3 regions of the Pelosinus fermentans DSM 17108 genome follow, and region 2 is predicted to be linked to each of the others. Evidence: riboswitches for the same ligand, from Rfam matches in the RefSeq annotation. Region 2 holds a riboswitch; each other region holds the start of a gene.
The links. A riboswitch is a leader RNA that binds a small molecule or an ion and turns the genes downstream of it on or off. The one in region 2 is predicted to bind lysine.
Positions count from the first base shown of each region.

Region 1: linked by a shared signal. The riboswitch ahead of FR7_RS17425 (diaminopimelate decarboxylase family protein) and the one ahead of FR7_RS09255 (amino acid permease) in region 2 are both predicted to bind lysine.
Region 3: linked by a shared signal. The riboswitch ahead of dapB (4-hydroxy-tetrahydrodipicolinate reductase) and the one ahead of FR7_RS09255 (amino acid permease) in region 2 are both predicted to bind lysine.

Region 1 is NZ_AKVN02000001.1:3,750,535-3,759,292, reverse strand. Features, by position in the region: gene FR7_RS17440 (MFS transporter) at 1-982, shown strand, start outside; gene larAH10 (NPN-dependent 2-hydroxyacid racemase, LarAH10 family) at 995-2,290, shown strand; gene fumC (class II fumarate hydratase) at 2,558-3,943, shown strand; lysine riboswitch at 4,024-4,195, shown strand; gene FR7_RS17425 (diaminopimelate decarboxylase family protein) at 4,345-5,628, shown strand; gene buk (butyrate kinase) at 5,947-7,035, shown strand; gene FR7_RS17415 (phosphate acyltransferase) at 7,084-7,986, shown strand; gene FR7_RS17410 (HD-GYP domain-containing protein) at 8,051-8,758, opposite strand, start outside.
Region 2 is NZ_AKVN02000001.1:2,061,684-2,073,821, forward strand. Features, by position in the region: gene FR7_RS09245 (bacteriohemerythrin) at 46-465, shown strand; gene FR7_RS09250 (metal-dependent hydrolase) at 538-1,494, opposite strand; gene FR7_RS09255 (amino acid permease) at 1,685-3,112, opposite strand; lysine riboswitch at 3,199-3,371, opposite strand; gene FR7_RS09260 (sugar diacid recognition domain-containing protein) at 3,524-4,597, shown strand; gene FR7_RS09265 (ribonuclease J) at 4,828-6,501, shown strand; gene FR7_RS09270 (HD-GYP domain-containing protein) at 6,899-7,480, shown strand; gene FR7_RS09275 (methyl-accepting chemotaxis protein) at 7,524-9,239, shown strand; gene FR7_RS09280 ((Fe-S)-binding protein) at 9,292-10,611, opposite strand; gene FR7_RS09285 (FAD-binding oxidoreductase) at 10,613-11,995, opposite strand.
Region 3 is NZ_AKVN02000001.1:2,577,015-2,589,152, reverse strand. Features, by position in the region: gene FR7_RS11925 (bifunctional riboflavin kinase/FAD synthetase) at 1-219, shown strand, start outside; gene rpsO (30S ribosomal protein S15) at 374-640, shown strand; gene FR7_RS11915 (polyribonucleotide nucleotidyltransferase) at 797-2,890, shown strand; gene FR7_RS11910 (polysaccharide deacetylase family protein) at 3,006-3,722, shown strand; gene FR7_RS11905 (glycosyl hydrolase family 18 protein) at 3,837-5,072, shown strand; gene FR7_RS11900 (N-acetylmuramoyl-L-alanine amidase family protein) at 5,095-5,964, shown strand; gene FR7_RS11895 (M16 family metallopeptidase) at 6,158-7,411, shown strand; gene dut (dUTP diphosphatase) at 7,392-7,844, shown strand; gene FR7_RS11885 (hypothetical protein) at 7,959-8,279, shown strand; gene FR7_RS11880 (YlmC/YmxH family sporulation protein) at 8,284-8,565, shown strand; gene FR7_RS11875 (general stress protein) at 8,631-9,248, shown strand; lysine riboswitch at 9,353-9,530, shown strand; gene dapB (4-hydroxy-tetrahydrodipicolinate reductase) at 9,695-10,489, shown strand; gene FR7_RS11865 (aspartate-semialdehyde dehydrogenase) at 10,682-11,713, shown strand; gene dapG (aspartate kinase) at 11,724-12,138, shown strand, end outside.

The sequences.
Region 1 (8,758 bases), 1.7 Mb from region 2:
TATTCTGGCGAGAAGTCTGTTTGGCATCGGAGAAGGTCCTATGGCACCTGCCTTTGGAAGATTTATTTACCGTTGGTTTAATAATAATGAAAAGGGGCGTGCTTCTTCATTTATGTTAAGCGGTGTATTTTTTGGACCGGTTGTTGGTCCAACACTTACGATCGTATTGATGATGAATTTTGGCTGGCGTTCCGTATTTGTTATTTTTGGTGGAGTAGGTTTACTATTGGCAGGACTTTGGTATTATTTAGCCAAGGATACTCCTCAGGATAGTAAATTTACCAATGCTGCAGAAGCAAGTTACATAGAAGAAGGTCTAATGGTAGATAGTGATAAAAAAGAACTGGCACCTTGGCGTGCTTTTTTGGGATCTTCTCAGTTTTGGGCTATTGGGATTCAATATTTTATAACGGATTATATTATGTATGTATTTTTAGCTTGGTTGCCATTATACTTAATAGAGGCTCAAAATTTTTCTTTGCAGAAAATGGGGATTGCTGCTTCTTTTCCTTGGGCGGCATTGTGTATAGTAACGGCTACATGCGGCTATATCAGTGATAAATTAGTCGCTTCCGGTGTGTCAAGGCATAAATCCCGCACTTTATTTGGCATTCTAGGACTAATTATCTGTTGTATAACTCTTTACCTGGGAGCAGTGGCAACTGTACCTTGGCTGAATGTATTATGGCTAACGATATCCTTGGGATCTCTTGGATTTACTTTTAATGCTTCATGGGCCGCCTGTCTTGATATTGGAGGTAAATTTGCTGGATCGATAACTGGCTGGATGAATTTCTGGGGGAATATGGGCGGCATTGCTGCTCCGGTTGCTACAGCATGGGTTGCAACGAATTATGGCTGGCAGGCAGCTATTCTGACAACTGCAGCTTCAGCCGTGATTGGCATTGTTGCATGGTTGGCTGTCAAGCCCGATAAGCCTTTAGTACTAAAGGAAAATAATAATCTTGAAAAGATTGCGTAGGAGAGATGCTAGATGTTAAAAGAATTTTCATTTGGTTTTGGTGATAGTGAAATTAAAGTAGCTTTGCCGGAAGAACGCGTTGTAAATGTTGTGGAAGGTAAACCAGCGAAAGCAGTTTCAGATGTAGAAGCTGCTGTTCGTGAGGTACTGAACAATCCAATTGGTACTCCACCTCTAAAGAATGTAATACAGCAAGGTGATAAAGTGGTCATCGTTGCTAGTGATATAACTCGTCAATGGGTGCGTCATGATTTGTTTTTACCTACTTTGCTGAATGAACTGAATAAAGCTGGTATACCTGATGAAGATATTTCCCTTATTGTTGCACTGGGCGCCCATCGCCATCATACTCATGAGGAAAATGTACTGACTTTTGGTCAGGAAATTGTGGAACGCATAGCGATCCTACAAAGTCATGCGCCAGAAACGGATGAATTTGTTTATGTGGGTCAAACTTCACGGGGAAAAGATGTCCATATGAATAAGCATGTAGTTAATGCCGATAAAGTCATTTTAACGGGCGGAATTGTTCATCATCTAATGGCTGGCTTTGGTGGCGGACGTAAAGCCATCATGCCAGGGATCTCCTCTTATAGCACGATTCAGGAAAATCATAGTCTATGTCTTCATACAGTAGTTGGACAGGGGGTAAGTCCAGAATGTACTGTTGGTAAATTGGAAAATAACCCTATGCATGCGGATATGCTGGAAATGGCAGAATTACTGAAACCAGCCTTTTTATTAAATGCAGTGTTTACACCAGAAGGTCAGTTTGCCTCTTTTGTTGCCGGTCACTGGCATGAAGCTTGGCTCCAAGGATGCAAAACAGCTAATGAGATATTTGGTGTTCCCATAAGCGGAAAAACTGATTTGGTCATTGCTTCTGCTGGAGGATTCCCGAAAGACATCAATCTGTATCAAGGCTCCAAAACCATTGGAAATTCCTTCATGGCGGTAAAATCCACAGGTGTAGTGATTTTACTGCTGGAATGCCGTGATATCATGGAGCCGCCTGATTTTAGCGGCTGGTTTAACTACGATTCTCTGTATGAGCGAGAATTGGCTTTGCGAAAAGGTTTTACCGTTCCAGGCTTCATTGCATTAAAACTGGGATATATGGCAAAAGAAGTTCCTCATATTGTTGTTTCATTGCCTCAGAATAAAGAGTTTTTTGAAAAAGCAGGAATGCTGACTGCTAGTAGCTTGGATGAGGCGATCACCATGGCTGAAAAAATAATAAATAAGACAGAATACACGATCACCGTCATGGCTCATGGAGCCAACACAGTACCAATCGAAAGTATTTGATACGAAAAAATAATGTAACCGCAGAGGCGCAGAGACACAGAGAGAGTTTTATTTCTCTGTGTCTCTGCGCCTCTGCGGTTAAAAAAATCTTCGTGTTTTTATATTCTTAGTATCTTCGCGGTTCAAAATGTTTTCTTTTTAAAAGCTAGTATAGCAGCAGGATTGTTGCTGCTAATGGGGAAGAGATAGAGTAATGGTTTATTATCTCTTACGTATTAGTCTGAACTACAGTAAAAGCAGATTCAATTGAATGAGGAGGGTTTTTGTATGGAATATCGTATTGAGAAGGATTCAATGGGGGAAATACGTGTACCAAAGGATAAGTTGTGGGGAGCACAAACCCAACGTAGCTTTGAAAATTTTCGTATCGGCATAGAAAAGATTCCTTATGAATTAGTTGGTGTATTTGCTACTTTGAAGAAAGCAGCTGCTATAGTAAATCATAGGCTGAATATATTGGATGAGGAGCGAACTCATGCTATTGTAGCGGCGTGCGATGAAGTGCTGGCAGGAAAATTGGATGGAAATTTCCCTTTGTCTGTATGGCAGACAGGCAGTGGTACACAGTTTAATATGAATATGAATGAAGTCATTGCTCATCGGGCAAATCAATTATTAACGGAAAATGGGAAAACAGTGGTTGTTCATCCCAATGATCACGTAAATAAATCCCAAAGTTCTAATGATATTTTCCCTGCCGCCATTCATGTTGCTGGTGTTAGTTTAGTGATTGATAAATTGCTGCCGGCGATTGCAGCATTGAAACAAACCTTACAGCAAAAGTCAGAGGAATATAATCATATCATTAAAATTGGCCGAACCCATCTGATGGATGCGACTCCCCTTACTTTTGGGCAAGAGATAAGCGGCTGGGTACGGATGCTCGAAAGAAATGAAGAAATGCTGACTATCGGTATTAATTTCATGCGCGATTTGGCAATGGGAGGGACTGCTGTCGGTACAGGTATTAATTCTCCAGTTGGGTTTGGTGAATTAATTGCTGCAGAAATCACTAAGCTAACAGAAAAGCAGTTTCATACTGCACCAAATAAATTTCATGCTTTGACGAGTAAGGATGAAGTCGTGGCAGTTCATGGCATCATCAAAGCCTTAGCGGCAGACTTGATGAAAATTGCCAATGATGTTCGCTGGCTGGCAAGTGGCCCACGCTGCGGTATAGGTGAGATTAAAATACCTGAGAATGAACCGGGCAGCTCTATCATGCCGGCAAAAGTAAATCCTACTCAATCAGAGGCTTTGACCATGGTTGTAGCGCAAGTGTTTGGCAATGATACAACGATTTCGTTTGCTGCAAGTCAGGGGAATTTTCAATTGAATGTATTTATGCCTGTACTTGTGTATAATTTACTGCAATCCATTAACTTATTAGCTGATGGCATACATTCCTTTAATGAAAATTGTGCGATAGGCATACAGCCAAGGGAGGATGTGATTGATTTTTATTTACACCAATCATTAATTCTCATCACTGGTTTAGTACCCCTTGTTGGCTATGATAAAGCAGCACAGATTGCAAAAAGAGCTGCAAAAGAAGGTATTACACTGAAAGAATCTGCTTTGGCTACTGGAGAAGTCAGTGCAGAACAATATGATTTATATATGAATCCAGCTATTTTAGTCAAACCAAGGTAGAAAATGAATAAAAGAATAGAATAAGAGTTGACATGACAAACTAGATTAGTCTATACTTATAAAAATAACAAAATAAATAAAGATAAGATAGAGGCGCGGTATATTAAGAATATGTATCTGGAGTTGCCAGCGATGAAAGATGCAAAAAGGAATATCCGCCGAAGTAGAAGGGTTTGGCAAGACCCGTTTATTGGTTTTGTATTGAATAAGTGCAAGACTGTCATCCAAGTTGGATGGAGTGCTATCTGCATTGCTGGTTGTGAGATCATTTGAATTCTTATGGCGGTTTGCGGAATAGTTTTCCGCAGACCGCTTTTACTTTTTTACTAGAGGCTTGCTTCATAACGAATGAGGAGAAGTTTTAGAATCTATAATAACAATTCAGGAGGTACAACATTACTATGGCAGAAAAAACATTACCATTTACTAAGCTTGAGCTTGAGGAAATTATTGCGCATTATCCGACTCCTTTTCATATTTATGATGAGCAGGCGATTCGGAATAATGTCCGCAAATTATTAGCGGCTTTTTCCTGGGCACCAGGATTTAAAGAGTATTTTGCTGTAAAGGCTACTCCTAATCCACATATCTTAAAAATACTGCAGGAAGAAGGCGTTGGTGCTGATTGCAGTTCTTTACCCGAACTCATTTTATCCAAACAATCTGGAATTGTGGGAGAAGACATTATTTTTTCGTCTAATGATACTCCTGCCGAAGAGTATCAGGCAGCCAAAGACTTAGGAGCTATTATTAATCTTGATGATATTAGCCATATTGAATATTTAGAAAAACATGTAGGCTTACCTGAATTAATTTCCTTTCGCTATAATCCAGGTCCTTTGCTGGAAGGCGGCAACGATATTATCGGTTATCCGGAAGAAGCCAAATATGGCTTAACCAGAAAACAAATTTTTGAGGCATATAAGATCATCCAAAGTAAAGGAGTAAAACGCTTTGCTTTGCATACCATGGTAATTTCCAACGAGTTAAATCCTGACAGTTTTGTGGCTACAGCAGCAATGATGTTTGATTTGGTCGTTGAAGTGTATCAAAAACTAGGGATTCGCATTGAGATGATTGATTTGGGTGGCGGTATTGGCATTCCTTATCGTCCTGAACAGCAGGCTGTAGATCTGGATGCTGTCAGTCAAGGTGTACGTAAAGCCTATGAAGAAAAGATTGTGGCTAATGGACTGCATCCATTAAAAATCACCATGGAATGTGGCAGAATGATTACAGGTCCTTATGGATATTTGGTTTCTACTGTGCTTCATAAAAAAGAGATTTATAAAAATTATGTAGGTCTTGATGCATGTATGGCAAATTTGATGCGTCCTGGCTTGTATGGCTCCTATCATCATATTACGGTTGCAGGAAAAGAAGCCCTGCCCCTTGATCATGTGTATGATGTGACAGGTTCTTTATGTGAGAATAATGATAAATTTGCCATTGACCGCAACTTGCCGCGTATTGACATTGGTGACATTGTTGTGATGCATGACGCAGGTGCTCATGGACATGCAATGGGTTTTAATTATAATGGTAAATTACGTTCTGCTGAATTGCTGTTAACAGCTGATGGAGCAGTTAAGATGATTCGTCGTGCAGAAACAATTGAAGATTACTTTACGACTTTGGATTTTGAAAAATGTGAAATGAATTTGGCTGCGGCAACTAAAAAATAAAGAATGATGTTTAGAGCAGACAGGTATACCTGTCTGCTCTTTATTTTAGCATACACTAACTTCGTGTTCTTCCTATTCTTCGCGTCTTCGCGGTTCAAAAGGTCTTATTTTTAAAGGGCGAGCAGCGTTTTTCTGTTTTCTAAAAAGTATATAGAGAGAATATAGTTAGTAAGCAGGATATTCTGAAAGAATAAGGAAATAAATAGTGAGAAAGAAGTCTGAATGTTGAGATATTTATTGTGAATGTTACCTAATACCTTGTCAGCTTTAAAACAGTAGGATAATGGCTGACAAGGTACTAGTATCTGGAGGGGGATTATGGTTGATAATTGCCTGTTAAAAGAGAGAATCTTAGTGATTAACCCTGGAGCAACTTCTACAAAATTTGCTGTATATGATGGAGAAACGCTGCTTATCAAAAGGACTGTGGAACATTTTGCTGCCGACACCAGCCCATTTGTGAAATTGTTAGATCAGTATGAGTATCGTTTACGAATTATTTTAGAACAATTAGCAGTAGAAAAGATTGACCTTTCTACATTTAATGCAGTTGCAGCCCGTGGGGGGATATTAAAGCCTCTTAAAGGCGGAACCTATGAAATTACTCAAGAGATGGTGAATGATTTAAGAGAAGCTAAAAGAGGTGAACATGCTTCTAATTTAGGGGCTGTCATGGCTTATGGGTTAGCCGAATTTTTAAAAATTCCTTCCTATATTGTAGATCCTGTTTCCGTGGATGAGATGGAACCTGTGGCAAGGATATCCGGTCTGCCTGATTTGCCAAGGATTAGCTTGTCCCATGCATTAAATACGAAGGCTGTAGCTCGTAAAGTAGCAAAGCAGCTTGGGAAAAAATATGAAGAGATGAATCTGATTGTGGCTCATTTAGGGACAGGAATTTCTGTAACACCTCACAAGCTGGGAAGAATGATTGACGTCAATAATCCGAAAGAGGAGGGACCTCTTTCTCCTGATCGTTGTGGGGGGCTGCCGGTAGGACAGTTTTTAAGACTTGCTTTTTCTGGTACTTACACCTTTGATGAATTAAAAGAGATACTCAATCATAAAGGTGGAATGTATGCTTATCTTGGTACTGCCGATATTCGGAAAGCTTTTTCTATGGCCGCTCATGGAAATGAGGAGGCTAGCTTGGTATTGGAAGCTCTTTCCTACCAAGTAGCAAAAGAAATTGGGGGAATGGCTGCTGTATTGTCAGGTCAAGTGGAGTGTATTATTCTAACTGGGGGAATTGCTCATTCAGAACCTATTGTTAACGCTATTAAAAGCCGAGTGCAGTTTATTGCTCCTGTAATTGTAATACCAGGAGAAGAAGAGCTAGAAGCATTGGCATTTGGAACTTTAAGAGTAATTCGAGGCGAAGAAGAAGCGCAGATGTATTCAGTATAAAATGAATAAACAGTTCTGATATTGGCAGATCTTTTAGGAGGTTGTCGTTTGTATTCTAATTATCATGAAATCATAGCTGAAATTAAAAATCGTTCTTTAATCAGGATTAGTGTTGCTGTAGCACAGGATAAAGGAGTCTTGGCGGCTGTCAAACTAGCTCAAGAGGAAGGGATTGCTGAGGCTGTTTTAGTAGGAGATACTGCTCTTATTAAGCCTTTAATGGAAGAGGTTGGCTTATCTGCTGATACGCCAATTTTGCATGAAGCAAACAGTGGGAAGGCAGTAGTGCAGGCTGTTTCCTTAGTAAAGAACGGTCAAGCTCAAGTGCTGATGAAGGGATTAGTAAATAGTAGTGATTTTTTACGAGCAGTATTGCATAAAGGGGAAGGGCTGCGTACTGGAAGGCTATTAAGTCATTTAGGTGCTTTTGAGATTCCAGGTCAGAAAAAACTTTTATTTATTACTGATGGAGGTATGAATATTGCTCCTACCTTATTTGAAAAGAAGCAGATCTTGGTGAATGCAATATTGGCACTGCATGGAATGGGAATCATGATTCCTAATGTAGCATTGCTTACGGCCAATGAAATAGTTAATGAAAAAATGCCCGCCACTTTAGATGCTAAGATTTTAGTAGAGATGAGAAGCAATGGGGATTTACCTGCTAGTCTGATAGAAGGACCGATTGCCCTTGATGTGGCAGTTAGTCAAAAAGCAGCGCAGCACAAAGGGATTGACAGCAAAATAGCAGGTAATGTTGATCTAATCATGGTACCTAATATTGAGACTGGCAATGCCTTAGGAAAGTCTCTGATTTATTTTGCTAAAAGTAAAATGGCAGGTATTGTCCTAGGGGCAACACACCCCATAGTCATGACTTCACGATCTGAGACACCAGAGGGAAAGATGAATTCCATTGCCTTGGCTTGTTTAGTCAAGCCATTAGGGTAGAATGGGAAAGAATGATAGAAAAATAGAGGAAATCCTTGATGTATACAAGGATTTCCTCTATTTTTTATATCGATGTGCTTACAATGGAAAGATGAGAATTTTCTGCCAGGTTAATTTCGATAGGCGGGGAATAGGCGGTTCCATCAGGGTAGGCAATAAGACGGATTATCGGCTGACGAGGGGTATGCTCCAATAAGGAGACGACAATAGCCTTTTCTCCTGTATTTAGCAGGACCTCCATTCCTGGAAAATATAAGGCCATTTTAGATAAGAATATTTTGCCGAAATGCTCGTCAAAAGCAGTTCCTAAACCAGAGCGAATAATATCATATGCCTCTTCCAAATTCATAGCTTTACGGTATGGGCGGCACCCTGTAATCGCTTCATATACGTCGGTAATTGCCAATAAACGAGCATAATTTAGAATTTCTTCACCCTGGAGTCCTCGCGGGTATCCTGTGCCATCTATTTTTTCGTGATGCTGCCATGCCATGTGAGCAACAAGGCTTGACAGCTCCCAGCGTTTTTTCACCAATAAATTAAATCCAGATTGTGGATGCTGCTTAATGATGCCAAATTCTTTTTCTGTTAAGCGATCCGGTTTATTGATAATTTTTTTATCGACGTTCATTTTACCGACATCGTGAAGCAGGGCACCACAGGTGATTTCTTTGATTTGGGGAATGGAAAAACTACAAGAATGAGCCAATAGAGCAGCATAAATAGCACAATTTAAGGAGTGATCTAAGGTGTAGTCATCATGAGTTGCAAT
Region 2 (12,138 bases):
TAGGTAAATGACAAAGAGAATGCAAGTAAAATGGAGGAACGAAATATGGAGTTTTTTGAATGGGATGAAGGCTTTTCAACAAAAATTCAAAGATTTGATGATGATCATAAAAAATTATTGACATTATTCAATAATGTATATCACCGTGTGTTTGAATGTACAAGCCTGGAAGAAGAAAGAGAATTAACGCAGCATACCTTAGTTGAATTATTAGACTATGTGAAGTATCATTTTTCCGCAGAAGAAGAATTGATGATACAGCTTGACTATCCTCAATATTTAGAGCATAAAAAAGAGCATGGATCTTATATAGCCGAAGTGAATAATTTCTTAGATCAGCATAAACAAGGGACGGCTGCATTGTCCTTTCCAACCTTTATGTTTCTTAAAGAATGGATTACTAAGCATATTTTAGTACGTGATAAGGAGTATGGACAATTTTTTAATGATAAGGGAATCAGATAATAATCATTCACTCTAACTTTTATAGCAATTTTGATAAATCGTTAGGGCTTTTCCCACTCTGAATTGTAAATTTTAGTGTAAGTCACAAGGGATCTGGGTAGTGCTGCCGTAAGTATGAAGATAAGAAGTCGTGGGATGGTTAGTAGTATGATCAAATATAATAGTAGCCCGATGAAGAAATTGTTTATTTAAAACATAGCGAAGGTCATAAATTGTAACTGAGATGGAATGAGTATTTTTCTGTTCTGCAAAATAAATAAAAGGCGTAAAGGTAGCAAAAAAGTTTCCGATTAGTGTTTTTTTTGCTTGTAAAGTAAGATTCGAAAGGTTCTTTTGTTTTGCTAAATCTGCATGAAGTTTTAATTCCGGGGAAATGGTTCCTAATTGTCCGACCAAGTACGCATTTTTTGTTTCTAAAACAAAATCCCAGAACAATATGCGCTTTAGTGATGGCATGACAGTGATTTGCAAAATTTCTCGTTGAGAAAATAATCGATGAAGCTGTTTTGTTGCTTTTTTGCGCAAGACCATTCTAAACAAGATATATGCTGTAAGAATTACAAATGTAAAGCACGATAATGTGAACATTGTAAAATCAAAAGCGTATACACTAAGTAATAGCACGAATAGTATAGGATCAAATACATTTAAAAGGTGTAAGCTTTTGCGTTCTTTTTGAATTGGCCATAAGATAGCAGCGCCATGGGTATTGAAATAATCCATAATGATATGAGATAAACTACCAGAGAAGGCCCATCCAAATAGGGAAAGGAAATTAGCTTGTGGCATAATCATAGATAAAACTGTACTGATCAGGAACGACCATAGAACTAAGCCCGGGATGGAATGAGAAAAAGAACGATGTTGCCTAAGATAAGAGAATTTTCCTTTTATTTGTGCAATGATATCAAAATCCGGCGCTTGCGCGCCAAGAATGGCAGCTAGATAAATCGGATCATAAATGGACAAAGGATGACCAGATAATCCTGCAATCGCGATGCCAACAAGTGCATGAGAGAAAGAATCCATAATGAATGTGCCTCCAGCTTTCTATTTTGTTTACATAACATTATAACACAGAACTACAGGTGCACTTCCATAGTAAGTTTTGCCTTTCGATATACACTTATCTCAAGATATGAAATAAAAAAGTGGTGACCTCATAGTAGAGACCACCACTTTTTACTATACTAAATTTTAAAAAAACGTGCCAAGTTTTTCAGCTCATTTTTTCTTCAATTTTAGCTGCGCTAATTTTCTTGTCCAAGAATAAAATATAGTATAAATAAACACCTAATAATGCAGGAAGGCCTGTATATAAAACAATTCGTTGGGATTCATCAAAATACAAGCTGCATATGACTCCAAGGTTCAAGACTAAAGCTAATATTGGGACCAGAGGATAAAAGGGAGTCCGAAATTTTAGCTGCTCTATTTTGCCGCCTAGACGGAAAAATTCTCTGCGGAAGTTGAGCTGACACCAGGCAATAATAACCCATATCAGGCAGCCAGTCAGTCCTGTACTGGACATAAGCCACAGGTACACGGTATCAGCAGCATATTCACTGGTGAGTAAAGACATACACGCCAAGATAACAGTAATATAAACTCCATTGACAGGAACACCGCGAGAATTTAATGTACCTAAACATTTTGGCGCTAAGCCTTCTTTAGACATAGACCAGAGAAGACGAGAACAGGCATATAAGGCTGAATTGCCTGCAGATAAAGCTGATGTCATAACAACGAAACTCATAATATCCTTAGCTAAAGGAAAACCTAAGATGCCGAATACATGAGCAAAAGGACTTTCTAAAACACTTGCTTCTTGCCAAGGGATAATACCTGCCAGTACGATCATTGCCAACACATAGAAAAAAATAATCCGAAAGGTAATACCTTTAATAACACGGGGGACATTTTTACTGGCATCTTGGCATTCGCCGGCTGCGATACCGACAAGTTCAGCACCTTGAAAGGAGTAGACTACAGCAATCATAGTTAAAAATACAGCTTGAAATCCATTAGGAAATAAACCCGATTCTGTATTAAAGTTGGATAATCCAACAATAGGAACGGAATGACTGGAAAAACCAAAGAGCAAACCTGCACCTGCGACAATAAATGCTAAAATTGCAGTTACCTTTATACTCGCAAACCAAAATTCAGCTTCGCCATAAGCCTTTACAGAAATGACGTTTAGTAAAGCAAGCATAATAGCAAAAAAACCGCACCATATCCAAATCGCAATTTGCGGAAACCAATTGTGCATGATAATACCTGCAGCAGTAAAGTCGGCAGCAATACAAATGGCCCAATTCAGCCAATACAGCCAGCCGGTAGTGAAGCCAGCACCAGGAGAAATAAAACGTGAAGCATAGCTTTGGAAGGAACCAGAAACAGGCATGGCTGAAGTGAGTTCTCCTAGGCACAATAATACCAGATACATGATAAAGCCGCCGGTTAAATACGCAAGAACGGCACCTAAAGGACCTGCCTGATTGAGGGTTACGCCTGAGCCTAGAAAAAGTCCGGTACCAATGGTACCACCAATGGATATCATCATGAGATGCCGTGAGTTCATGCCGCGTTTGAGCCCTTCTTTTTCAGGACATAAATCTTTAAGATTCACTGTAGAATTTGACATATTTGACCTCCTATCGAATTAAAACAAAAATGGTTGTGATCAATCTCACAACCAAAAAATTTACTCCAAGGAATAAACTAACGCTTGCGTGAGATAGCACTTCATCTGAAAAATTAGATGACAGTCTTGTATTTATTTAATACAAGCCCAACAACAAGAAATGGCATTTTTTGTTGTTTCGGCAACTATTCCTTTCTATATAGTTCATTGCTGCCAGCTCACTATATATACTGATAATATTTGCGCCTCTATAATCACAACATATTTAATTTCTTGCTTATTTTAATCAATATCAGATTAGTTGTCAATCACTAGATTCGTATTAGAAACCTTTACTATAGGAAAGTAACAAGTCTCTACAAAAGGAAATAAAAAAATGTATGTCAAAGTCATTGTGTGGAGGAGTGAATTATGAACAATACATATGGACGGATGGATGCTGAATTTGCTCAATCCTTAGTTGATATCGTTGCTGCTGAATTAAATAAAAATGTAAATATCCTTGATGATCAGGGTGTAATTATTGCTTCTTTTAGTAGAGAACGGATTGGGCAAATACATGAATCAGGGGCTAGAATGCTTGGAACTGGAGTTGTAAAAGAATTTTATGTCACAAAAGAAGAGGAATGCTATCTAAAGGGGATACGACAAGGTTATAATGTACCCATCATGTTTGATAATCGGTGTATAGGAGTAATTGGTATTACAGGGGATCAAAAAACAGCAGAACCTTATGCCCGATTAGCAGCACGCTTTGTAGAGGCAAATGTGCAGTCGAATGCTCAGCAGGAAAAGTTAGTAGGAGCATTACAAGAAAAAGAAGAATTACGTTCTGTATTCTTAAATAAAATTATCACGGTACAAGAAGAAGAACGTAAAAGAATTTCCCGCGAGCTGCATGATGAAACAAGCCAATCTCTTACCTCGATCATTGTAGGTTTGCGTATGCTGGCTGAGCAGGTACAAGACAGTGAAGATAAGGAAAAAATATTAAAAATGCGTGACCTTGCTGTTACAACTCTAGAAGCGGTTCATCATATTGCAGTTGAACTGCGTCCTGTATTATTAGATGATTTAGGACTGGTTGCCGCAGCTAAAAAGTATATAGAAAATTACGCTAAGCAATATGAAATTTCTTTACATAGTGATTTTAGTAATTTGTCCAGAGAGCGATTTTCTCCAGAAGTTGAGATTACGTTATACCGAATTCTGCAAGAGGCCTTAACGAATATTGTGAAACATGCGCAGGCATCGGAAGTTTGGGTATCATTAAACAAAAGACAGGACAAACTTATGTTAATGATCCAGGACAATGGTGTAGGTTTTGATACAAAAATGGTTAAAAATACTCATACCCGTACCTGTTTAGGAATCTACGGCATAGGTGAACGGGTAGCCTTAGTGGAAGGTACCTTTACGATTACATCTGTTATTGGTGAAGGAACTAAACTTTCTGTGGAAATTCCTTTGGGAGAAAAAAATTGAAAAAACGCTAATTTGACTCATTATAAGTAAATATTGTCTGCTGAATGAGGGAATGCTTGTATATTGTAGAAAGATCAAGTACAATGTAGGTAATGGGTTGTGAGCGGGTATTTTCATTTATGAACATTTGGATGAAGTCAGCCATTTTATCTTGGTGGGGTGACTTACGGAACGTCTATTGGTGAAAACAAAGTTAAATATACAAACTCAAATAATGGAGGTATTTTTTTTTGGAAAAACAAAATAAGCTCGCTATTATTCCACTGGGTGGATTGGGCGAAATAGGGAAAAACATGACGGTCATTCAATATGAGGATGATATTGTCATACTAGATTCTGGGTTGGCATTTCCAGAAGATGATATGTTAGGGATTGATTTAGTGATACCTGATATATCCTATCTTCTTGAAAACCAGGATAAGATAAGGGCAGTTGTCATTACTCATGGTCATGAAGATCACATTGGATCTTTATCTTATTTACTCAAGCAGATTGACGTACCTGTTTATGGTACGCGTCTTGCAATGGGACTGGCTGAGTGCCGCTTGAAGGAAAATAATGTGGCAAATTATAAATTGATTTCCATAAAGCCAGGAGATCAGATAACATTTGGCAAAATTCAAGTGGGATTTATGCGGGTGAGTCATTCTATTCCTGATTCTGTAGGGATGTATTTTAAAACTCCAGTTGGCACGATTGTTCATACTGGCGATTTTAAAATTGATTACACACCAGTTGATGGTAAGGTAATGGATCTTCATAAGTTTGCTGAACTGGGCGATGAAGGCGTAATGGTTTTAATGTCCGACAGTACGAATGCGGAAAGACCTGGTTTTACGAAGTCAGAGCGTCAGGTGGGTCTTGCCCTTGATGAAGCTTTTAATGCAGCAAAAGGACGAATTCTTCTGGCAACCTTTGCATCTAATGTGCTAAGGGTGCAGCAAGCGATTACTTCTGCTTGTAAATATGGTCGAAAAGTCGCAATCATTGGACGAAGTATGATCAATGTGGTAAATATTGCTACAGAGCTTGGATACTTAACAGTTCCTGAAGGTGTGTTAATTGATATTGATGAAATTAAAAATTATCCAGGAAATCAAATTTTAATTTTATCAACAGGAAGCCAAGGAGAGCCCATGTCAGCTTTGACACGTATGGCAATGAATGATCATAGAAAAGTTGAAATATACCCTAGTGATACCGTTATTATTTCTGCTTCACCGATTCCAGGAAATGAAAAATCAGTATCAAAGACTATTGATGCTCTACTGCGCTTAGGAGCGGAAGTTATTCACGAACGTTCTGCAGGTATTCATGTTTCTGGACATGCCAGTCAAGAAGAATTGAAATTGATGCTGACTTTGGTGCGGCCTCAATATTTCATTCCAGTGCATGGAGAGTATCGAATGTTGATGAGCCATGGAAAGCTTGCTCAAGACTTGGGCGTTGCCAAAGAGAATATTTTTATTGGCAGTAATGGACAGGTCTTTGAGTTTAGTAAAGATGCCGGCACTATAACAGGAAAATTGGCTGGCAAGGTAACTTCAGGAAAAGTATTTGTTGATGGTTTAGGTGTAGGTGATGTGGGTAACATTGTTATGAGAGATCGAAGTAAATTATCTCAGGACGGTGTACTTATCGTTGTCATAACCATGGACAAAGAAAGTGGTTGTGTTGTGGCTGGACCGGATCTCGTTTCTCGGGGATTTGTTTATGTTCGAGAGTCAGGACAATTAATGGTTGAAGCCAAACAAAAAGTCAAACAGGTTTTGGCTAATTGCGAAGCGAATAAAGTGATAGAATGGGCATCGATAAAAGGCAGTGTGCGGGATGCTTTAAGTAAGTTTGTATATGAGAAGACTCGCCGCAGCCCCATGATTTTACCCATTATTATGGAAGTATAACCAAAAGTGTCATTGTAGTTACTAATAAAGAAGGAAGCCTAAAGCAGGCTTCCTTCTTTATTAGTAAAAATGCTTCATCGATAAAAATGTTTATATTATTTTTATTGATGAACATCATATTTTAAAAAGAAAAAATTAGGCATATCAAGGTAACATAATTTACTTATGTTACCTTGATATGCCTAATTTTGATATATTACGTCATTTTTCATGTTTTTTCCTTCTTTTACGACTTTATTTTTTTTGTAATATGAAATATTTTTTATTATTCTTAGAAAATAGTTAAAATTGCTTTTAAATAAGTGAGAATTATACTAAATCTATCTTCTGAAAATACAAAGCTAATGTAACATAAGTAAATTGTGTTACATTAGCCTTGTATTTTTAGGAGGTCTGCATGCCCAATAACGCTACTATTCTTCCAAAGTCTGAGGCAATAGCCTGTCTATTTCAATTGATAGTCAATTATAATCTCTCAACCGCCAAACATTCTTGTAGAGTTAAGAAACTTGCAGTTGGATTTGCAGTAAGGCTTGGTCTTTCATTTCAGATCATCCAACTAATGTCAGCGGCGGCTTTACTTCATGACATCGGAAAGATAATAATTCCTAAAAAAATTTTAAATAAACCAGAAAAACTAACAAAACATGAATTTGAGATTATAAAGCAGCATCCTGAAAATGGATATCATCTACTGAAAAAGATAGATCCCTTGCACAAATTAGAAAATTTAGCAGAAGCTATTCTTTTTCATCATGAAAGATATGATGGTACTGGATATCCCCGCGGAAAGGCAGGTGATGAAATACCTTTGGTAGCAAGAATATTATCTATTGCAGATGTGTATGAGGCCATTACCTCAAATCGAGTCTATCATAAAGCAATGACTCAAAAGGAAGCAAAAAAAATTATCGATGAAGGAAAGGATAAGCATTTTGATCCTTATTTAGTAGATGTTTTTTTGCGGATAAGGAATTGAAAATAGTGGCGAACCAAAATAAATTTGAGAAGGAGCAAGGAAGTTGGAAATTTTTGATAATATGAAAGTCGTGTTTAAATTAGGTGTTTTAATTATTATATCTTTATTATCTTTAGGCGTTAGTGGTTATACAGGATATTATTTCCTTCAGGAATCTAATATTGATATGAATAGTATGTATAAGGAGCGATTGATTCCAGTTAAGATATTAAATGAGACTCGTGCAGAAGTCCGAAAAGGTGATGCTGCAACTTTGGAATTGATGCTGGCAACGAATGACAATAAGAATCAGGAATTAAGAAAAATTTTGGTTGAGGTAACAGAAAAGACAAATACAAATCTTGCAGAAATTGAAAAAGCGAATTTGGATGTAAAAAGTAGTGAGCTGTTAAATCAAATAAAAACGACTATGCAAAAATACCGTGAAGCCAGAAAACAAACATCTGAATTGTCTATGCAAAATAAAAATGCGGAAGCCTATGTCTTATATGTTACGAGTGTAGATCCGCTAGCAAATGAACTTTTACAACAATTATACAACCTTTCTGATTATTATAGTAGTTTGTCAGAACAAATGAATAATGAAAATCAGCTATCTTTCAAAAAGGCGACTCAGATTACGATTGCTATTATGGTGTTATCACTCATCATATTGGGCGTAAGCGGATTATATATTACAAGAATTATAACGAAGCCTTTAAATGAGATGGTATTAATTTGCGGAGAATTAGCAGCTGGTGATTTTCGCGATAAACCTCGCACCTTTGTGAGAGAAGATGAAATTGGACAACTATCAGATGCTTTGTTTAAAATCCAGGGTAGTCTTCGTTCTCTTATGAAGCAGGTCAATGTATCTGTGGAGCAAGTGGCAGCTTCCTCAGAAGAATTGACAGCTAGCGCGGATCAATCTGCTCAAGCGTCAAATCAGATTGCCGGATCGATTACGGATGTGGCACAAGGAATGGAAGAACAGATGGCTGCTGCCGATGATACATCTGCTGTAATGCAGCAGATGTCTGCCAGCGTTCAGCAAATTGCTGCGAATGCGAATGAAGTATCGGAGCAATCAGCGATGGCAGCTGATAAGGCAAATGAAGGCAATATATCGGTGGATAAAGCGGTAAAGCAAATGGTATACATAGAAAAAACAGTTAGTACTTCTGCAGAAGTCGTAGCGAAACTTGGTGAGCGGTCAATTGAAATAGGACAAATCGTAGATACGATTTCCGGTATTGCCGGTCAAACCAATTTGCTGGCTCTAAATGCTGCTATTGAAGCTGCCCGGGCGGGAGAACAAGGGCGAGGTTTTGCTGTTGTAGCAGAGGAAGTACGAAAGTTAGCTGAACAATCCCAGGATGCGGCTAAACAAATAGCTACCCTTATTAGCGAGATTCAAGGGGATACGAATAAGGCGGTAGTTGCCATGGGGGAAGGCACTAGAGAAGTAAAATTAGGAACAGAAATTGTTAATACTTCTGGCCTGGCTTTCCAAGAAATTGCGAAGTTGGTTACTCATGTGTCTTCTCAGATTAAAGAGATCTCTTCGGCGATTGAGCAGATGGCCATTGGCAGTCAGCAAATTGTAAGCTCTGTGAAACGTATGGATGATTTGAGTAAGAAAGCATCGGGAGAAGCCCAGGCAGTATCAGCTGCAACAGAGGAACAAGCAGCATCTATGGAAGAAATCGCATCCTCTAGTCAGGCGTTGGCTAAATTAGCAATGGATTTGCAGGGAGAAGTTAACAAGTTCCAAATATAATAAGATAAACAAAAGGAGTATAGCAAAAGCTATACTCCTTTTGTTTATCTTATTACTTTTGATGACCTGCTTTGTAGGATCTGTCTAGGACTTGAATGACATGAAGAGCATCTTGATTCATGTTGTTTTGGAATAAACCATCTGTCAAATGCATTCGGCAAGTTCCACAACTGGTTACTACGGTATCAGCATTAGTAGATGCAATGTCCGCAATTTTCTTATCATTAATCTTACGGGAAAGTTCGTAGTTACCCAAGCTAAAGGAACCTCCTGAACCGCAGCAGCGATCAGGTGCTTTCATTTCGACAAAGTGTAAGCCAGGGATCGATTTTAGAACTTCCCGAGGCTGCTTCGTGACTTTAATGCCTCGTGCCATGTGGCATGGATCATGCATTGTCACAGTAGCATTTACCGGACCTAGCTTTGTTTTATCAATTTTTACAACATCAATGAGAAACTCACTAATTTCATAGGTTTTCTTAGCAAGTTTTTCCGTCATAGCACTCATTTTTGGATCATCGTGAAAAAGATGAGGAAATTCAATGCGGAAAGCTTCTGTACAGGAACCGCAAGCGGAAACAATGTAATCAAAGTTATAGCTGTCAAAGGTTTCGATATTGTGTTTGGCTAGTATTTTAGCAGAATCTACGTCGCCTGACATATACACTGGTGTGCCGCAGCAATGCTGCATACTAGGCATGGTTACTTCTATATTATTTTCTTTTAAAACATTGATGACGGATTGTCCAACATCAGTATAGATATAGTTGATTGTACAGCCAGTAAAAAATCCAACTCGCATTGTAGGTCGGTCAACTTTGATTACTTCAGGATATTGGCTTCTAAGGGGAGTGGAGGCAAAAGGAGCTGTTACCCTTTTATAGTCCATTCCTGGCATTGGAAAACGAGCTAAGGCTGCCATTTTACCAGGGATTTTCTTAAAAGATAATGGACCAAAGATACCTGCCATTCGTAGAGAAAAGTCAAATAGATGTCTATTTTTTAAGAGGGCAAAAACTTTTTTCTTAATAGGGTGCAAACCACGTGCTTTTACAGCAGCTTGGCGTCCGCGTAAGATTAATTCATCAGCTGGTACGCCACAAGGACATTTGGCAGTACAAGCTTTGCACGAAACGCATTTGGACATGGCGGCATCAAAGGCAGCAGAAAGGGGAATTGAGCCTTTAAGGACTCCTTCCATTAATGATAATTTACCACGTGCTACCGCAGCTTCCTTACCAACTTCTTTATATACAGGGCAGACTTCCATGCAATTGCCGCATTTCATACAATTGGCAAGAGCATCTTGAAGGTCTGATAATAAAGCTTTATCTTGTTCATTTATATCCTTAGCTGTTATTTTTTCAGTCATATTAACACTCTCCCACTAATTTTCCTGGGTTTAAAATCAAGTTAGGATCAAGTGCGCGCTTGATTGATCTCATCGCATTCATGGTTACTAGACCATGTTGCTGTTCCATCCATGGTAGTTTGCCGAGACCAATGCCATGTTCGCCACTTAATGTACCGCCTAGAGCAATTGCCGCTTTAAACATTTCATCCATAGCTTGGTAAACTCGTTCCATTTCTTCTGGAATACGAATGTCACACACAATTGTAGGATGCATATTGCCATCGCCAGCATGACCGAAGGTACCGATTGTCACATTATGTTTTTTGGCAATGCTGCTTACTTCACGAAGGAAATCAGGTACTTTATTACGAGGTACGGTTGCATCTTCTACATAGGTGGTAGGACGAAGTTTAGCCAAAGCTGGCAAAGCAGCACGACGAGCAGCCCATAACTTATCGCGTTCAGCATCATCTTTAGCGATTTGTACCAAATCAGCATGATTTGCTTTAAGAGCTTCCATAACTTTTTCAGCTTCTTTTTCTACAACAATGGGGTTGCCATCGACTTCAATTAAAAGTACTGCTTCTGCATCTAGTGGCAGACCTACTTTAGCATAATCTTCTACGGTACGAATTGTAGCGTTATCCATAATTTCTAGAGTGGCAGGGATGATTTTTGCTGCAATAATAGCGGAAACTGCTTTGCCAGCATTATCAAGATCTTTAAAGATTGCCATCATAGCTTTTTTGGCTTCAGGTGCAGGGACCAGTTTGGAAATAATTTTAGTGATGACACATAAGGTGCCTTCTGATCCAGTAAAGAGTTTGGTCATATCATAACCAGAAACATCTTTAACATTTTTTCCGCCTGTATTCATAATATCCCCGTTTGCTAAGACAACTTCTAAACCCATAACATAATGTTTAGAAACGCCGTATTTTAGGCCACGCAAACCGCCTGCATTTTCTGCTACCGTGCCGCCTAAGGTTGCAGTTGCCACAGTACCAGGATCAGGAGGATAAATAAGACCTAATGAAGCTATTTCTTTATTTAAGTCGGCCACAATAACACCGGGTTCTGCTACAGCTACTAGGTTTTCTAAATCAACTTCTAAAATTTTATTTAGGCGAGTCATTAATAATACAATGCCGCCTTTTGTAGGAACACAGCCTGCGCTAAGGTTAGTGCCTGATCCTCTGGTATATACTGGAATGTGATTTTCGTTAGCCAGTTTTAAAATTTTAGAAGTTTCTGCAGTATTAGCTGGTGATACAACTGCATCTGGCATGTGAGCATGGCCAGGTGTTGCATCATAGGAGTAACAGTATAAGTCCTCGGCGCTTGTCAATACATTTTCTTCTCCAACAATCTCTTTCAACGCATTGATGTGGTGTTTTTCCATTTTCAATAACCCCTTTATCTTTTTATTGGAACATTGATGATAAGATATAATACCTTTATTGTAACATGTTTGAAAAATACAAACTATTTGTATTTTCACTTAAATATGAAAAAAAGTAAATAAGGCATATACAGTAAAATCCT
Region 3 (12,138 bases), 520 kb from region 2:
AATGTTGGCACGAATCCTACCTTTCATGATATAGGACGTCGTATAGAAGTTCACATTCTGGATTTTTCTGGAGATTTATATGGAGAAGCAGTTACCGTAAGATTCTTGAATCATATTCGAAATGAACAAACCTTTTCCAATTCTGAAGAACTTAAGTTACAAATAGCAAAAGATATCGTGGCTGCCCAAAAATATTACCAAACTTCTCAGGGAAAATAGTACTTATTATTTACAATTGCATTGATTTATGATAAACTATATTTTGTTGATGATTGATGAAAGTCGTCATTGAAAGTAACCATAGCGAGGATATTCGATTCTCCAACGATTGTCTTGGCTAATGGGGATCATTTATAAAAAGGAGGTGCCCATTTTGTTAACACCAGAATTAAAACAATCTCTGATTGAAAAATACCGTACGCATGAAGCTGATACTGGATCACCAGAAGTGCAAATAGCTATTTTAACTGAACGTATCAACTACTTGACAAATCATTTAAAAGAGCATAAAAAAGACCATCATTCTAGACGCGGTCTTTTAAAAATGGTTGGTCAGCGTAGAGGATTATTGAACTATGTACGCAACAATGATATCGAGCGTTATCGTTCTATTCTTGAAAAATTGAATCTTAGAAAGTAACAAGTGGGGACTTGGCACAAGCCAAGTCTTTTCTTTTTATTGCAAGAAGTATTTTTTTATAGATTAACTGTTAATAATAAAGGAAATACTAAAAAAAATGTCGAAGTGTTAATCTTTGGTAGAGAGAGTAAGGGTTACAGAGGAGGAATGCCATATATGTATAAAATCGAAATGCAACTTGGAGATAGACCCCTGATTATAGAATCAGGCAGAATGGCTAAGCAAGCTGGTGGATCAGTGTTCGTCAGATATGGAGATACTGCAGTATTAGTAACTGCTACAGCATCGGCAGAACCAAGGGATGGTATTGATTTTTTCCCACTGACAGTTGATTATGAAGAAAAATTATATTCGGTAGGTAAAATTCCGGGTGGCTTTATCAAGCGTGAAGGACGTCCTAGTGAATCTTCTATTCTTGCAAGCCGTTTGATCGATAGACCCATTCGACCATTATTTGCTAGCGGTTTTCGCAATGATGTACAAATTGTAGCAACCGTATTATCAGTCGACCAGGATAATTCTCCAGAAATACCAGCGATGATCGGCGCATCATGTGCTTTATCAATTTCGGATATTCCATTTAATGGACCAATTGGCGGTGTCAGAGTTGGTTTGATTAATAATGAATTCATTACGAATCCGACTGTTGAGCAGCAAAAATTAAGTGAACTTAATTTAGTCGTTGCAGGTACAAAAGATGCTGTACTTATGGTAGAAGCTAATGCTAATGAATTAAGCGAAGATACTATTTTACAAGCAATTAGCTTTGGACATGACATTATTCGCAATCTAATTGCTATCCAAGAAAAAATGATTGTTGAAATTGGTAAACCTAAACGTGAAATAAAACTATATGAAATACCAGCTGAGATCAGTAATGCCATACGTGATTATGCTACAGAAAAACTTACAACGGCAGTTAGAAATTCTGATAAATTAACCCGAGAAGAAAATATAAAACAAGCTAAAAAGCAAGTTGCAGAACATTTTGAGACTATATATCCTGATAATGGTAAAGACATTCAAAATATGATGCAAAAAATTATTAAAGAAGCAGTTCGCAGAATGATAACTGTTGATAAAATACGTCCAGATGGTCGTCAATTAGAAGAAGTACGACCTATTAGTTGTGATATTGGTTTGTTAGCGCGTACGCATGGTTCTGCCTTATTTACTCGTGGACAAACCCAAGCATTAACGATCACAACTCTTGGTGCAATGGGAGACGAACAAATACTTGATGGCTTAGGCGTTGAAGAATCCAAACGTTATATGCATCATTATAATTTCCCATCATTTAGCGTTGGTGAAACAAGACCATCAAGAGGGCCAGGACGAAGAGAAATTGGTCATGGTGCATTAGCGGAACGTGCATTAGTTCCAGTTATTCCTTCAGAAATTGAATTCCCTTATACAATTCGCTTGGTTTCGGAAATTTTAGAATCAAATGGTTCTAGTTCCATGGCTAGTGTTTGCGGCAGTACCTTATCTCTTCTTGACGCAGGTGTACCGATCAAACGTCCAGTATCTGGAGTTGCGATGGGTTTAGTTAAAGAGGGGGAAGATTTTTCTATACTAACTGATATTCAGGGTTTAGAGGATGCATTAGGTGACATGGATTTTAAAGTTGCTGGTACAACATCTGGCATTACAGCCATTCAAATGGATATTAAAATTGCTGGTATTACAGAGGAAATCTTATCTGCAGCGCTTTCTCAAGCTCATCGCGGCAGAATGCACATCATGAGTAAGATAGTAGAAGTGATTCAGGAACCTAGGGCTGAGTTGTCGCCTTTTGCTCCTCGTATTATTACAATGGAGATTCATCCAGATAAGATTCGAGATGTAATTGGACCTGGTGGTAAAACAATTAAAAAAATTATTGAAGAAACTGGTGTTAAAATTGACATTGAAGATGACGGCAAAGTATTTATTGCTGCTGTAGATATGGAAGCAGGACAAAAAGCTGTAAAAATCATTGAAACACTGGTTAGAGAAGTAGAAGTAGGCAGCTCTTATACGGGCAAAGTTACACGTTTAATGAATTTTGGTGCTTTTGTCGAGATTCTCCCAGGTAAGGAAGGACTTGTCCACATTTCTCAATTAGCTCGTGAACGTGTGGAAAAGGTGGAAGATGTTGTAAAAGTTGGAGACGAAATTCTAGTTAAAGTTACAGAAGTGGATCGCCAAGGACGTATTAACCTTTCACGTAAAGAGCTTTTACCTGTGGAATCTGAAAAAAAAGAATAATGTAAATAAAAATTTTAAACATAAACCACTTGGTTTATGTTTTTTTGTTTCATAAAATCACTTCTTAATTAATAGGATTAAATATAGAATAGTATGAAGTTAGAGGTGATTCCCTTTGAAATGGTGTTTTGTTATTCGAATTCAACAATGGTATGTGCTGTTTTCTGCTGGAGTTTTTTTTGCCATTATTATTTTGTCAGGACTATTGCAACCCATTTTTAATAATACACAACCTGTAAATAAGCCAGTTCCTATCTTTCATGGTAACTCAGCGACACCGAAAGTTGCTTTTGCATGCAATGTTTTCTGGGGTGAAGAATATCTGCCTACTATGCTAAACACCCTTAATGAAAATAATATAAAAATAACATTTTTTATTGGTGGTAGCTGGGGAAAACGATTCCCTGCTTTAGTTACAGAACTAGCAACTCAAGGACATGAATTAGGTAATCACACTTACACTCATCCACACCCGAACACTATCAGTAAAGAGAAAAATAAAGAACAAATATTGCGCACTGAAGAACTGGTGAAAGAGCTTACCACTATTAAAACATCACTATATGCACCACCTTATGGTGAATATAATGATACTGTACTATCAGCAGCGAACGATCTTGGATATACAACCATTATGTGGAGTATTGACACCATTGACTGGCAGCGTCCTCCAACGGAAATCATCATTAATAGGGTTATGAAAAAGCTACATAATGGAGCCATTATTCTTATCCATCCCACAGAAGTTACAAGCAAAGCTTTACCAGAGTTAATTCAGCAAATCCAAAGTAAAGGCTATACGATATCAACAGTATCTGATATCATCAAATGATAAAACAGGCATATAATTGCCTGTTTTTGTTATTGCTACCTACTTTTATTTGTGTTATCATGTTTACATAACTATGAACAACTTCATATTGTAATACTTCTTGGAGGTTGATACATGAAAAAATATAATCGATCCATCTCATGGCTTCTCATTTTTATGATGGCATTTACCTTTATGCTCCCGATAACATCATCAGCATATGCATCTTCCTTTACTGATATTTTACAATCAGCGATTACTGCTAACTCTACCACTCCTAAGGAGGCGCCCTCCGGGAATGGCTTAGTGGACATGCTGCTTGGTATAATGGGAAACTTTTTTGGAGATATACTGACTCTTCCACAAGATCTTCAAAAAAAGATTAAACTCCCTTCAGGAATAAATACAAGCTCTCCCAAAGAGCTGATCGGTTTTTACGCTGAATGGTGGGCAACCGATACCTCTTCTTTTAATTCCCTATATAAAAATACCGACGTAATTAAAACGATTGCTCCCTTTTGGGCTACTTTAGAAGAAGATGGTACACTTACAGATCGTGGTGGTAATGACCATGAGTCTGTAATTGATTTTGCTCATAAAAATAATATATCTGTATTACTACTAGTAAATAATGCTAAACAACAAGACAGTCAATCATCCATTCATAAGATTTTAGCTACTCCATCATTACGAGAGAAAGCTATAAATAGTTTAGAATCTTATATAAAAAAATATAAGCTGGATGGCATAAATGTGGACTTCGAAATGGTTGATGCCCAAGATCGAGATAACCTATCTACTTTTATGCAAGAACTTTCTGCACGTCTTAAACCCCAAGGGTATATTATATCGATTGACGTATTCCCTAAACAAGATGAATCAAATGATGTAGCAATTGCATATGATTATGCACAATTAGCCAAATATGCCGATAAGATCATTCTTATGACTTATGATAATCATGGTACTTGGAGTGATGCTGGACCAATCGCTGATATCAATTGGGTAGAAAATAACCTAAAATATGCATTGAAATTTATCCCTAAAAATAAACTGTATATTGGACTAGCAGCTTACGGTTATGATTGGTCCAGTAAGGGTGTAGAAAGCCTAGAACATAAGGCTATCACCAAACTAATGCAAGATTTTAATCGTTCTGCTATATGGGATACTTCTTCTAAATCTCCTCATTTTGATTATACGGATTCAAATGGCATAAAGCACCAAGTTTGGTTTGAAAATAGCGAAAGCCTTAAATATAAAATTGATTTGGTTACCAAGTATGACATCGCAGGTGCTGCAATGTGGAAATTAGGGGAAGAAGACCCTAATGCTTGGAACGTATTGAAAAATGTATTTTCGAAAAAATAACTTACTTTATGGAGGTGTTAGAGTGCATAAAAACAAATTATTAACTTATAGTATTATATGCTTACTTTTAATTAGCATAATAGCACCGATTTCAACAACACATGCTGCCTCCCTTGATTCTGTGGTTAATTCTCTTGCAGCTAATACCTTAGAGACAAGCAGTACGCAAACAGGAAATGGATTTTTTCAGCAAATATTTGATTTAGTGTTTAATAAGATTCTGGGACCAGTATTCAATATTTTTGGTGGTAGTAGCAGTACATCCAGTCCATCGAAGAATAATCCTGTTACTGTAAAACCTTTACCACCAACAAATAGTAATACCACTTTAAAAAATAAGATTATTGTAGTCGACCCTGGACATGGTGGCAGCAATCCTGGGGCAGTCGCCAATAATACTAGAGAGTCTGATAATAATTTATCCGTAGCTTTAAAATTACGTGATAAATTAGTACAAGCTGGTGCTAAAGTCATCATGACTCGTGAAACGGATCGGACAGTTGCGCCTGAAGGCAGCTCTTTGAGTAAAGAGCTGGGGGCTAGAGTTACTCTGGCTAACTCTAACCAAGCAGATGCATTCGTCAGCATCCATTCCAATTCTAATTCTGATCCTAATATTAAAGGTGCCATGACTTTCTACTCTACGGGAAAATCATCTGCACTGGCATCTGCAGTAGAAAACGCTATGGTCGTGCAAACTGGTGCAATTGATAAAGGAACATCTTCTGCCAATTTCCACGTTCTACGTAACACGTCTATGCCAAGTACTTTAGTTGAAATGGGATTCGTATCTAATAAAGAAGAAGCAGCTCAACTAAGCAGTGATTCTTATCGTAGCAAATTAGCACAGGGGATTTTTACAGGGATTGTAAATTATTTTAATAAGAATTAAAAACTGCTCTAAGGATGATGCTTTCTAGTATAAAAAATGATTAAATTGCGACTAGTATTCAGATAGAATTTAAACTTTATCTGAGTACTAGTCCCTTTATTTATAGTGATTTTCTCGCAAATTCTAAGAGTCGTGCAGGAATTATTCGATTACAGCCGGAAGTTAATTATATATTGAGTTAAAGGAGCATTATATGTATTGTAAATCATTATTACCAAATGGTATTCGAGTCGTATCAGAAGCTATTCCTTATGTCAAATCGGTTACTTTAGGAATCTGGATAGGCACTGGATCACGTTTTGAGCAAAAATATAATCATGGGATTTCTCACTTTATTGAACATATGGTTTTCAAAGGAACTGAAAATCGTTCTGCCAAGGATATAGCCGAAACAGTCGATGGGGTCGGAGGGCAAATCAATGCATTTACTACTAAAGAACATACTTGTTATTATATAAAGGTCCTTGATACTCATCTAGAATTAGCTCTTGCAATCCTCAGTGATATGCTGAGAACATCTATTTTTACCCAAGAAGATATCAAGCGCGAAAAAGAAGTCGTACTAGAAGAAATTTGTATGTATGAAGATACGCCTGATGAATTAGTCCACGATCTACATCATAATAATGTTTGGGCCGGTCATGCCTTAGGGCATAACATTATTGGGACCACTCCATCTGTTGAAAATTTTAATAAGAATATGATTCTAGAATACTATCAAAGTTTTTATACCCCTGATAATATTGTTATTGCCGGGGCTGGAAAATTAAGCCATGAAAGACTAGAAGCCTTAGTAGAGTACTATTTTGGTAATATGACTGGTCAAAAGAAGTTTCTTAGTTCCACTGCACCAAACTTAATACCTGCACAAATTATACAATCTAAAAATATTGAGCAAGTACATATTTGTCTCGGAACCGCCAGTGTACCTCAAACATCGCCGGATATCTATACCATGCATATATTAAATACCATAGTCGGCGGTGGTATAAGTTCACGTTTATTTCAATCAATTAGAGAAGAACAGGGACTTGCCTATTCAATCTATTCTTACCAAACTAACTATAGCGATGCCGGATTATTTACTATTTATGCTGGAACAAGACCTAGTAATGCTTCTCAAGTAATAGAACTGATAATCGATAATATTAATACACTAAGAAACGTAGGAATTAATGCTGTTGAACTTGCAAAAACCAAAGAGCAGTTAAAGGGGAGTTTATTATTAAGTCTTGAAAGTTCTAGCAGCCGTATGTTTAGAATCGGTAAAATGGAACTAACATTGGGAAGCTTTATCACTCTTGATGAAGTAGTTGATAAAATTGATAAGGTAACTTTAGAAAACTTACACAATATTATACATACATTATTGATTCCAGATAGGTTAGCTTTTACAGTATTAGGTCCAGTAAATGAGGAGATATATAATGCAATTAAGAGGTTTTAAATTTATTTCTAGTTATGAAAAAAATGATCTGCGATTACCTACTAGAAAAACTCAATATAGTGCAGGATATGATATAGCTGCAGCTGAAGATGTATTATTAGCCCCAGCTAGTGTTACGCTAGTACCAACAGGAATAAAAGCATATATGCAATCAGATGAATATCTTGGCATACATATCCGCTCAGGCTTGTCGATTAAAAAAAATTTAAGTTTAGTAAATGGCCAAGGTATCATTGATGCTGATTATTTCAATAATAATGAAAATGAAGGACACATCTTCATTGCAATCTATAATCATAGCTCTCAGAGCATTCCTATAAATAAAGGGACCAGAATCGCACAAGGAATTTTTTATAAATATTTATTAGCGGATCATGATGAAAATAACTTGTTCATTACAAGAACAGGTGGTTTCGGTAGTACAGGTCAATAATATACTTTAAAAAAGTTCTATGGAAAAGTTATGTATACTTTCCATAGAGCTTTTTTAACATATTATTGACTTTAACCTCATACTATTAAAGTAGAAGGTATCTGGAGGTTTACCATGTATTCCTGGAGCATTTTACTGGGATTTTCTTTACTATTAATCTTATCTTTATTAGAACGAATAAAATACTTTCGTCAAACATATGATGCAGGTGATGTAAAAAGCTCACCCTTATCATTAGCAATTCAAGAGCTAGTTGCAATTGCTGGAGGTATATACTTATCATTAGTGATGCTAATATCTTTTTTAAAATTAGATATCCCTCATAAAATACTGTTTTTTCAAATGTGGATAGACCCAGTAGCCTGCATAGCCATTCTATTATCCATCATTCAACCTTTCTTTATAAGACTTTTTTGCAAAAATAATAAGGGGTGATAAAATGCGTTTAAGCAATCTATCCGGAAAAGAAGTTATAAATTTAAGTGATGGAGCTCGCTTAGGAATCATTGAAGAATGTGAGTTAACATTTGACCATAAATCAGGAAAAATACTCACAATTGTACTTCCAAGAAAAAACGGATTATTTAGTTTTTTTAATGATATAAAATCTTCTACTATTCCTTGGCAAACAATAAAACGTATTGGAGATGAAGTAATTATTGTCGATATAAATAATGCTTATACTAATTTTAACCGAGAACGTCATGAAAATACATATTAATGATTATCATGGAGACACTAACGTTAAATTGCATGATATGCATTTAATGTTAGGAGGTTTTACTCATGAAAAATCAAACCAATAATCAAGTTTCCAATGAAGAAAATGAAAGTTCACTAGTAAACAGCTATAGTGCAGGAAATGGAAATGCTACTACTATGGCAGCACCAGCTAACAACAATACCACAAATACACAACAAGCCAATCAAACTGTTATTGGTGTATTTGAATCAAGAGCTAAAGCTGAAAATGCTGTGAACACGCTACGAAAACAAGGCTTTACTACTGAAGAAATTAATATTGTCTCTAAAAAACAAAAGAATCAAGATCAAAATCAAGATGGAACCTATGATGACGATATTACTGATGGTACATTAACAGGCGGTACTTTAGGTGGAATTGGTGGCTTACTTATGGGAGCAGGAGCCTTAATGCTTCCCGGCATTGGTCCGATTATCGCAGTAGGTCCTATTACTGCTGCTGTAGGAGGAGCAATCGCAGGTGGTATTGCAGGAGGATTGATTGATTGGGGCATTCCTGCCGAAGCAAGTCAACGTTATGAGCAAGAAGTTGCCGGTGGTAGTATTCTGGCAATTATTCGGACAGATACAACCAAAGTCAGTTCTGCAGCACAAATCCTGCGGCAAAATGGTGCTAAAGATGTAGAGAATCATAGTAAATAGAATATAGGAATGGAGAAATAGCGTTTTTTTCTCCACTCATATATTGACACCTCTATAGGCACTAGTATACAATGTATGTAATTCAATAGACTTCATCCTGCGCGGGATGGAATAGAGGTGCAGACAACAAGAGTACTTTCAGGGAGATTGGTTTTTATGATCTGAAAGAAAAGGGTTGTTTGCCGAAGTGCAAAAGACACCAAATCTTTTGTGCTGGTCTTTCATTTAATAGATGTAAGACTGTCACTAGAATTAATTTTCTAGTGGAGTGCTATCTTATCTAAGGCGTGGGAAAACATTGTTATTTTGTTTTCTCACCATCCTTATACTGTCTTACCTACTATTGACAGCCGATGAGATTTTACTCATCGGCTATTATTTTTGTCTTCATTATTAACATTCAACACTTTGAATGAATACATTGCTACTATTAGGAGGTGCACAAGATGATTAGAGTGATAGTTTGCGGAGCTTACGGTAAAATGGGGCGTGAAGTACTCAAAGCCATACATAACGATACTCAATTAAGTATCGTAGGTGCTGTGGATACTAAATCTGACTTTGCAGATATTGGTGATTTAATCGGCGCAGGAAAAACGGGCATTGTTATAGGTAATGATTTGCAAACCGTTATTAACGAAACAAAGCCACAAGTAATGGTTGATTTCACAAGACCAGAAGTAGTATTAAATAATATCCACATCGCCATTAATAATGGAATCTGTCCTGTTGTGGGAACTACTGGTCTATCAGAAGAAAATATAGAAGAGATTAGAAGATTATGCGTAGAAACTAAGGTAAATGCATTAATTTCTCCTAATTTTTCAATTGGGGCAATCTTAATGATGAAACTGGCACAAGATGCTGCGAAATTTTTTCCTCATGTGGAAATTATTGAATTACATCATGATCAAAAACTTGATGCACCATCTGGAACTGCCTTGCATACTGCAGAGCTAATAGCCAAAAAGCGCGGTTTCTTACATCAAGGGCACCCTGATGAGGTTGAAAAGCTCGCTGGTGCACGTGGTGGCGACTTCTCAGGTATCAGAATGCATAGCGTTCGTCTTCCTGGCTATGTAGCACATCAAGAAGTTATTTTTGGTGGACTTGGTCAAACCTTGACGATTCGCCATGATTCTATATCACGAGAATCATTTATGCCAGGAGTTTTACTAGCGTGTAAACACGTACTTAATGCAAATGGCCTAGTCTTAGGACTTGAAGAAATTTTGAAATAATCCCTTGTATCCTTTAACATATAGCTTATGAAATATAAATATCCCAAAATAATGGCATTAATGGCATAATCATTATTAAATTAATAGCATTTTTTGCACTAAATTAAGCATTCTAAGCAAGAATTATAGTAAAAAATATGAATATAATAAAGTATATAGAATCTTATGAGAAAACAAAAGGGAGCGATATATATGAAAAAATATAATGTAGCAATACTCGGAGCTACTGGAGCAGTTGGTCAGGAGTTTTTAAATTTAATTGAAGAGCGTAATTTTCCATATGATAATTTAAAATTGCTTGCTTCCAAACGGTCAGCCGGTAAAATTATTAATTTTATGGGAAAAAATTTCACTGTAGAAGAAGCTACTGATGACTCTTTTAAGAATATAGACATCGCTTTATTTGCTGGTGGCTCTGCCAGCACAAAGTTTGCACCTGCTGCAGTAAAATATGGTGCAGTAGTCATTGATAATTCCAGCGCTTTTAGAATGGATCCTACAGTACCATTAGTTGTACCAGAAGTGAATCCAGAAGCGATACAACAACATAAAGGAATTATTGCAAATCCAAATTGTTCTACCATTATAATGGCAATGGCTTTAAAGCCACTATATGATCAGGCTAAAATTAAGCGAGTAGTGGTATCCACATATCAAGCAGTCTCTGGTGCTGGTAAAGAAGCGATTGATGAATTAGATAACCAGGTCCAAGCAATTGTAGAAAATCGTCCTGTAGAAGCTACTATTTTACCAAGTTCCAGCTTACCAAAACATTATCAGATTGCCTTTAATGTCATTCCACACATTGATGTATTTGTGGAAGGTGATTACACAAAAGAAGAAATGAAAATGGTACATGAAACACAGAAAATATTCAATGATTATACAATGGGAATTACAGCAACTACTGTAAGAGTGCCCATTTATCGTAGCCATTCAGAGTCAATCAATATAGAATTTGAAAAAGAAGTCTCAGTTGATCAGGCAAAAGAACTTTTAGCTGCATTTCCTGGGGTTATTTTACAAGATAATCCTGCAGAAATGTTGTATCCAATGCCATTATTCACTTCAAACCAAAATGAAGTCTTTGTTGGTCGAATTAGAAAAGATAATTCCATTCAAAATGCCCTTAATTTATGGGTTGTTGGCGATCAAATACGTAAAGGTGCTGCTTTAAATGCTTTACAAATTGCCGAGTATATGATTAAGCATAACTTAATTTGAGGTGTAAATAATGGGGATAATAATTCAAAAATTTGGTGGTACCTCAGTTGCAACTCCTGAGGCAAGAAAGTTAGTAATAGAAAAAATTAAAGCTGCTGTTACTAACGAATTGAGTCCTGTCGTTGTCGTCTCTGCTATGGGACGTAAAGGGGAATGCTATGCAACCGATACTTTTATTGAATTAGCACGAAAAGCATATAAAGATATAGCAAGCCGCGAACTTGATCAGATCTTATACTGCGGCGAAATGATCTCCGCCGTCATTATGGCTGGCACATTACAAGCCGCTGGACTTGATGCTGTTATGCTTACAGGTGGGCAAGCTGGCATAATAACTGATAATAATTTCAATAACGCTCGTATTTTAAAAGTAGATCCTTCTCGCATATGCAACTTAATTAAGATGGGTAAAATTCCTGTAGTAT